DNA from 2 places in the Gordonia marina genome. Region 1 is predicted to be linked to the other one. Evidence: predicted binding sites of a transcription regulator. Region 1 holds the regulator's gene; the other holds the start of a gene.
The links. The regulator LexA, encoded in region 1, represses DNA repair genes until DNA is damaged. The targets are predictions, from matches to a motif close to CGAACANNTGTTCG.
Positions count from the first base shown of each region.

Region 1 (4,208 bases):
ATCCGCGCCGGGGCGCAGGTGTTGCTGGAGAACGCGATCACCCCGCTGACCAAGAAGATCGCGAACACGCTGCCGCCCGGTGAACGACTTGCCCTCAGCCAGAGCCCGTACCGGCGGGCGGACGACCTGTTCGCCGACTGCACCCGCCGGGCGATCGCGGATGCCCTGGCCGGTGAACCCGGCGTGGCCGCGATCCGCACCCCCGCGGATTTCGCCGCGCTCACGCAGCGGCTGTCACCGGCCGTCCGCGCCGCCGCACCCGACTACTTCACCGTCGCCGCGGCGGCTCTCGCCGAGACCGCCCCGCTGCGCCGGGCGATCGACGCGCGCAGCGGCTCGGTCGCCGCCGACGACGTCGCCGAGCAACTGGCGCACCTGGTGTACGACGGCTTCGTCCGCGACACCGCGCTGACTCACCTGCGGCATCTGCCCCGCTATCTCAAGGCCGCTCGTGCCCGGCTGGAGGCGCTACCCGGTTCGGCGTCCCGGGACGCGACCGGTCTCGACGCCGTCGACCGGGTGATCGCGCACTGGAATCAGCGTCTCGCACAGGTCCCGGCGCACCGCCAGGATGCGCTGAACGACCTGGCGCACTGGATGATCGAAGAACTCCGCGTCAGCCTCTTCGCCCAGCAGCTGGGCACCGCGGGGCCGGTGTCGGAGAAGCGTGTGATCAAGGCGCTCGACACGTTCACCTGACCGTCGCGCGGAACCCGCGACGGCCGGATGTCAGGCGACGGGCTGCTTGCGGCCCGCGCGGAGATCGTCGATCTCGCGCTGGAAGTCGTCGGCCGACTCGAACGATCGGTACACCGACGCGAACCGCAGGTACGCGACCTCGTCGAGGTCGCGCAGCGGGCCGAGGATGGCCAGGCCGACCTCATTGCTGGGGATCTCGGCGGAACCGGATGCGCGCACCGTGTCCTCCACCGCCGCGGCGAGTTTCGCGAGCGCATCCTCGTCGACCTGGCGGCCCTGGCAGGCGCGGCGGACGCCCTTCATCACCTTCTCGCGGCTGAAGGGCTCGGATACACCGTTGCGCTTGACCACGGCGAGCACCGCCGACTCGACCGTGGTGAACCGGCGGCCGCACGCACCGCACGACCGGCGCCGCCGGATCGCCAGACCGTCGTCGGAGGCGCGCGAATCGACTACTCGGGTGTCGTCGTTCTTGCAGAACGGGCATCGCATGCCCTCAGCGTACCCGCCGCGCATCCCGATCCCACGCGCGTTCAGCGGTATGCGGGAACCACGAGCGCCTGACCCGGGCGCAGCCCGGTGCCGTCCAGCCCGTTCAGGTTCCGCACCGTGGCGATCACCGACTCGGCGGGCAGCTCGGGGGCGATCCGCTCGGCGAGCGACGACAGCGATTCCCCGCTGCGCACGTGCACGACCTGCGTCGCCGCCGGTGTCCCGGTGGCCGCGCTCTGGTAGTCGTGCCCGGCGATGCCCATCACCGCGGCGATCAGCGCCACCGCCAGCCCGGCCAGCACCCCGGCCGCCCACCGCCGACGGCTGCCGGCGGTCCGCCGCGCCGGTGCCGAGGACGGCCGCGCGGTCGTGGCCGGAGTGTTCGAACCGGCGCTCGCCACGCCCGGGACCCGGACACGTTCCCGGCGCTCCGGGATGTTCGATCGAGCGGCGGCGGGCACCGTGCGCAGCACTCCGGTGCGGCTCTGCGGGCTGCGTCCGGTCGGCCGGCACGTCGGTGCGGCCTGCACCGCACGACGGACGCGCGTACCGACGACGATCGGAACATCGCAGGTCATGGTCACAGAGGCGGCCGTTCCGGCGGCTCGGCGGTCACGGTCCTTCAGCAATCCGGTCATCGTTAACTCCCATCGTTCGTATGTTCGATGAACTCTTGTTCGACAGTTAACACCATGGGTCCGACAACCGTCCCGACACGTCGAACAATTGTTTGAGTTCTGTGACCTAGTCGACTAGATTGGGGATCACCGACGAGGAAAGGAACCTCAGATGACCGACGGACCGCAGAACACGTCGAACGTCGACCCGCTGCTGTCGACGGCGACCCTGGAGGCCTCACTGACCCAGCGCCAGCGCGAGGTCCTGGAGTACATCCGCTCGTCCGTCCGGGAGCGCGGCTACCCGCCGAGCATCCGGGAGATCGGCGAGGCCGTGGGACTCACCTCGACGTCGTCGGTCGCCCACCAACTGCGAACCCTGGAGCGGCGCGGGCTACTCAAGCGCGATCCGCACCGGCCGCGCGCGGTGAACGTCCGCGACGACCATCGTCCCCCGCCGCCGGGCGACGCGGCCGGTGACGAGCCGGGTATGCCGTCACCGGCGTTCGTTCCGGTCCTCGGCCGTATCGCCGCCGGTGGTCCGATCCTCGCCGAGCAGGCCGTCGAGGACGTCTTCCCGCTGCCCAAGGAGCTGGTCGGCGAGGGTTCCCTGTTCCTGCTGCGGGTGGTCGGCGAGTCCATGATCGACGCCGCGATCTGCGACGGCGACTGGGTGGTCGTGCGCCAGCAGAACGTGGCCGAGCAGGGCGACATCGTCGCCGCCATGATCGACGGCGAGGCCACCGTGAAGACCTTCAAGCGGGTCGACGGTCACGTCTGGCTGATGCCCCACAACGAGCACTTCGAGCCGATCCCCGGTGACGACGCCGCCATTCTCGGCAAGGTCGTGACCGTGCTGCGGCGCATCTGATCCGGACATCCACACCGCGCCCGGCCGCCGGGGTGGGGATCGCGATCCCCACTCGGGTGGCCGCGGTCCTACAGAGTGATCGACTCCCCCGTTCGGGTCCACCGCTGGTTCTCGCAGAGATTCGACCGCACGACCTTCACGTCCGCACAGCCGGGCAGCGCCGGTAGCGCGGCCTTCATCGTCTCGATCAGCCCCTCCGGCAGGAGCGGGCTCAACGAGATCCGGTTGATCCAGCCTCGCTCGATCGGCATGTGGTGCACCGGCGGCCCGTCACCGCTCCCGAGGTGGACGATGCGGAACTCGTTCTCGTCGCGAAAACCGTGCCGTTTGACGAACGGCAGATCGTCGGCCGTCAGCCGGGAGTCGCCGGCCTCTTCCTCGATCTCGTCCAGGGTGAGGTAGCGGACCGGACCGGACGCGTAGGCCGGGTCGCCTGCGATGCTCGCCAGCAGTTTCGCTTTGCTGATCTCGAGCCGCACGCCGTCCGTGCCGCCCGCGAAGACGCCCCAGTGGTGATAGGTCTCCGTGGACTGGGTGAAGCACGCGACGCTGACGCGAGACGAACCCTTCAGTGCGCAGTAGTGATCCATGAACCCGCTGTCGTTCCGGTCGACCCAGGTGCGCGGGCTGAGCAGTGTGACGCGCTCATTCAGCAGGACGTCGATCGCGTTGGAGAGCGTCGTGTACCGCTTCAGGATCGTCGGCTCGTAGACGACGTCGCTCATCGTCAGCCGAGTACCGCCCGCGCCGCCTCCCGGGCCGAGGCCGTGCTGTCGGCGGCCACCGCGGCCTGCGCGGCCGCGCGGCACTGATCCAGGGTCACCGTGCTCAGCTTGAGCCCCACCGCGGGTGCCGCGGCCGGGGCCGACGACAGCGAGGTGACGCCGAGACCCACCAGCACGCACGCGAGCAGCGGATCGGCGGCGGCCTCGCCGCACACGCCCACCTGCTTGTCCTGCTCGGTACCGGCAGCGCCCACGCGCTCGATCAGCGCGAGGACGGCGGGCTGCCAGGGGTCGGTCAGCGATGCCAGTTCCGGCGACATCCGGTCGGCGGCCATCGTGTACTGGGTCAGGTCGTTGGTGCCGATGGACACGAAGTCGACCTCGGCGAGGATCTGGCCGGCCATCACCGCGGCCGACGGCACCTCGACCATCACACCCGGGATCATCCCGCGCTCGCGCACCAGCGCCGCGAACTCGCGCGCCTCGGCCACCGTGGCGATCATCGGCGCCATCACCCACGGGACCACCGTGGTGCCCTCGGCGGCCGCGGCCAGCGCCTCCAGCTGGTGCGCGCGGATCTCCGGATTCGACAGGATGATCCGGTTGCCGCGCACCCCCATCGCCGGATTCGGCTCGTCCGGGTGCGTCACGAACTTCAGCGGCTTGTCCGAGCCGGCATCGAGCGTCCGGATCACCACCTTGTCGCCGTCGAACGCGTCGATCACCTCGCGGTAGAGCGACGTCTGCTCAGCGACCGAGGGCTCGTCCGGACGGTCCAGGAAGGCCAGTTCGGTGCGGAACAGC
Region 1 is NZ_JBPSDN010000025.1:18,455-22,662, forward strand. Features, by position in the region: gene hrpA (ATP-dependent RNA helicase HrpA) at 1-699, shown strand, start outside; gene nrdR (transcriptional regulator NrdR) at 730-1,191, opposite strand; gene ACSEEN_RS15285 (LysM peptidoglycan-binding domain-containing protein) at 1,233-1,829, opposite strand; gene lexA (transcriptional repressor LexA) at 1,981-2,679, shown strand; gene ACSEEN_RS15295 (hypothetical protein) at 2,748-3,404, opposite strand; gene ACSEEN_RS15300 (phosphoenolpyruvate--protein phosphotransferase) at 3,407-4,208, opposite strand, start outside.

Region 2 (4,208 bases), on a different contig from region 1:
GGTCAGGCACGACGGTCAGGCGGCCGAGTTCGGCGAGTCGTCCGCGGATACGCAACCTGACCGCGGCGACGAGTCGTCCGCCTCTCCTGATCCCGAGGCCGATCACGTTCTCGTCGGCCAGTTCCGCCCGCAGGTCGTCGAGCGTCTGGACCAGCGGAGGAATAGCGAGGTCGTCGTGCGCGATCGCCTCGCTGACGTACGCCGCGCGCTGCAGCGTGAGCACCTCCCCCGCGTCGCTCGCCGTCAACTGCAGTGCGCCTTGCGCTTCCGTGTCCACCCCGCCGCCTTCCTGTTCTTGTGTGCAGACTCGCAGTCGGGCGGGACGCACGGCAAGCCGTTTTCCGACCGCCGCACACCACGCTGACCACTCGCACCGCGCTCACCACTCGATGGTGGACAACCTGGTGGCCCGACCACATCGAGCGGTGGTCAGGCGGCCAGGAGGTGTTCGAGGAGGGCTTCGACGCCGGACTCCACAGGCCGGCCGGAGTCCTCACGCAGGTCGAGGTCTCGACTGAGATGTCGGTCGAGCGAAGTCGAGACCTCGTCGGTGGTGTCGCCGAGGCGGTGATTCACCGTCGGTGGCGGGGTCCGCTCCGCGGCCGGGACGTCCGGCCCGGTCCGGAGCTTGTCCGGGTGGAACAGCGGGTTCACGATCCACGGACCCGCCCGCCCGACCGGCCGCCACCCGACCCGGCCCTTGTCCGGTCCGTCAGTGAGGACTGTCGATTCCCACTCGCCGGGGTTCTTGCCGTTCCACCGGTTGTGCTTCCCGCACGCCCCGCCGAGGTGGTCGACATCGGTGGGACCGCCGTCCTGCCAGTCCGGCATATGCTGCATCTGCACCTGAACGAACGGCCGCGTACAGCCCGGCGCGGTACAGCCGCGGTCCCGGGCGAACAACGCCAAGCGTTGCGCGCGCGACGCGAGCCGGTGCGCCCGCCCGAGGTACAACGGCTGCCCGCTGGCCTTGGCGAACACCGCCAGGTACGGCACGGCGTCGGCGGCGAACTTCACCAGATCCGAGACCGGAATCCGGGTGCCGGTCGTCGTCCAAGCGAGCCCCGCCTGCCGAGCCAGATCCTCATCGGTCACGGTGACCACGATCTGATTGCGCAGGTTCTCCGGCTTGGCGAACGAGAACTGCGCATTCGCCCACGCCGGCAACGCCGACAGGGCGTCGTGCTGACGCCGCCCCAACAGCCGGGTATCGCGCTCGGCCGCCGCGGCCAGGACCGCCGGATCCAGACCGGGCTGATCGGCCGCGCCGTGCGGGGAATCGGGATCGTTCGGATTGTTCATGCCGGGCGCAGCCCATTGGGTGAACATCACCTCGAACTCCGCCCGCAACTGCGGGGTGAGACGAGCCTGGACCGCCGTCATCGACTGCCGGTCCTGCGCGGAGAGCCGGAACTCGGCTTGCCGCTGCCGGTCAGCGTCGTCAGCGAGGGTGCCGTCGGGGTCGAGGTAAGCGAGGAGCCGGTTGCCGACCATCGTCACCCCGGCCGGGTTCAGGGTGCGGGCGGCGTCGGCGAGCATGGCCTCGGCCTTCGCCCGCTTCTCCGGCTCGACGGTAGCGGGGATCTTGTCCATGACCTCCTCGATCACCGACACGTGCGTCTCACCGATCGCGCCTTCGGCCACAGCCTGCGCGGTGGCCGGGAATCTCGGCTCACGGCGCTCCCCGGTCATCGCGGTGAACCGGCCGATCGAGGCCGCGACCACCCGGCGCCGCCGGGACTCGCCCTCCCCGACACGCAAGCCCTCCGCGAGTAGCTGGTGCATGGTGTTGTACCCGGCCCGCCGGCAGCCGCCGCGGTCGGAGATCTCCACGAACAGTGCCGCGTCCACAGCCACACCCGTGCGGCGCGCTTGCTCCCGCGATTCCAGTAACTCGAGCAGCCCGTCCTCGGAGAGGGCGGCCAGCGGTGCATCGACCAGAGATTCTTCGGCAGCGCCGATCACCGACACCAACTCGGACGGCGACAGGCCGGCCAGAGCACCGCGGGCGTCGAACACGTCGTCGCTCATCACGAACCTCTTTTCCGGCCGGGTGGAGGATGGTTCTTCTCCTACTCCCAGGATACGCCCACCATGATGTGTATTCAACAGATGATTAGAAAGTACTTTCGAATAAGGCCGCGGGAGTGCCGCTCGCCGCAGGTCGGGGCACGACCGTCGGCCGCCCGAGTTCGGCGGCACTTCCCCCGAACCCGCGGACGGACCGCGCCGATGCGACACCCATCGCACCGGATCGCCGGGCCGGTGACCGTCGCATCGGCGAGCTCGCCGCGCACCTCGTCCATCGTCTGCACCGGTGGCGGCCGGCCGCCCCGGGCAACGACTCCACGACACGAACTCCACCTCGCCTTATTCTGGGCGGGAGAGCCCCGCACCCGGCCCGAGGAGGGACATGACCACCGCGATCGTGCTGTCCGGCGGCACCAACCTGGGCGCCATCCAGGTGGGCATGCTGCGGGCGCTGGTGGAGCACGGCGTCGTCCCCGACCTGCTGGTCGGCACCTCCGCCGGCGCCCTGAACGCCGCCTACATCGCCGAACACGGGCTCACGGCCGATGCCGTCGACGGGCTGGAGGAGATCTGGCGATCCCTGCGGGCACGCGACGTGTTCCCACCCGATCCACTGCGTCTGCTCAGCGCGCTGCGCGGCCGAAGCCCGTCATTGTTCGACGACACCGGGCTGCGCCGCATCGTCGAGAACAACCTCACGCTCACCGGTCTCGAAGACACCCGGGTCCCGCTGATCGTGGTGACCACGGACGTCCTCACCGGCGGCGAGGTGGATCTGGGCTGGGGACCGGTCGCCGACGCTCTCCTGGCCAGCAGTGCCATTCCGGGGCTGCTGCCGCCGGTGCACTGGCACGACCGGACCCTGGTCGACGGCGGCATCGCGGACAACACCTCGCTGGCACCCGCGATCACCGCCGGCGCGGACACCGTGTACGTGCTGCCGACCGGGTATTCGTGTGCCCGCACCGAACCACCCCAGGACGCGGCGGGCGCGGTGCTGCACAGTATGACGCTGCTGGTGCACAAGCGACTCATCCGGGAGATCGACGACTACGCCGACGCCGCCGAACTGATCGTGCTGCCACCGCCGTGCCCGCTCGATCTCGGCGCGATGGACTTCGGCCGGGCCGGGGATCTGATCGAGGAGGCTCACCGGGAAGCGGTCTCCGTGCTGGCGGTCGACGGCGGACGCCGCGCCCACCCGTCCCGGCTGATCGCGATGCACACGCACCCCGCCGCACCCGCGTCGCCGGATCTGGTGTCCCGATAGCGGTCGCACGCGGGTGGCACGATGATCGGGGCGGAGCCGCCGCACCCCTCGTGGCGGCCGTGACGGCCTCGGCGGTCCGCGCCCAGATCTTCCGCGCCGATCGTGTCTCCGGCCGGGATCAGCCGGCCTGGTCGAACGCCATCGGTTCCCCCGGCACCGCCGGCTCGGCGACGGAGCGCCCCAGCGGCAGCCGGTAGGTCGTTTGCAGTCGCTGGATCTGCGCGCGAACGTCGTGCAATTCGGTGAGCAACTCGCGCGTATGCGGATGCGAGAGCGGAACCGACCCGATCTCGATGACCAGCCGGTCGGCCCGGGCCTCGAACTCGCGGACGAAGATCATCGCCTGCAACGTCGACGGATCGGAACCGGGATCACCTGTCAGCCAGATCATGATCGTTCCCCTCCACACCGGACGCACGGTCCCGGTGACTTCACGTCTCCGGAAACGAGCATAAGCTCCGGTTTCCGGGCTCCGGTAGAGCGCCGTCACCAAGGTGTTTCGGCTTCCGTTGTCCGCCGGGACAAACCGTCCACGCCGCTGACCCGCGGTGCGACGGACGACGCTTCAGAGGCGTTCCCGGATCTCGAACGCGAGACACAGCTCGGCGAGATCCCGCGGCACGCGCAGCGATCGATCGGTCACCTTCTCGATCCGGCGCAGGCGATAGCGCACGGTGTTCGGATGGCACGACAGCGCGTAGGCCGCGTCGTCGACCGAACCGTCCGCCGCCACCCACGCGTGGAACGTGCTGGTGAGCAGCTGCTGGTCGTCGCTCGCGAGTCCGGCGAAAGCGCCGAGGATCACGTCGGCGATCTTGCGCGTGACATCGGGCGCGCTGATCGCCGCGACGCCGAGCACCGAGTCGTCGAACTCCCTGATCAGTTCGCCCGCCGGCACCGATTCCAT
Region 2 is NZ_JBPSDN010000028.1:45,493-49,700, forward strand. Features, by position in the region: gene ACSEEN_RS16110 (GNAT family N-acetyltransferase) at 1-277, opposite strand, end outside; gene ACSEEN_RS16115 (DUF222 domain-containing protein) at 430-2,031, opposite strand; gene ACSEEN_RS16120 (patatin-like phospholipase family protein) at 2,414-3,301, shown strand; gene ACSEEN_RS16125 (hypothetical protein) at 3,420-3,692, opposite strand; gene ACSEEN_RS16130 (PucR family transcriptional regulator) at 3,867-4,208, opposite strand, start outside.
Region 2: a site for LexA is predicted at 2,034-2,047, ahead of ACSEEN_RS16115 (DUF222 domain-containing protein). Genes of this name have one in related genera too.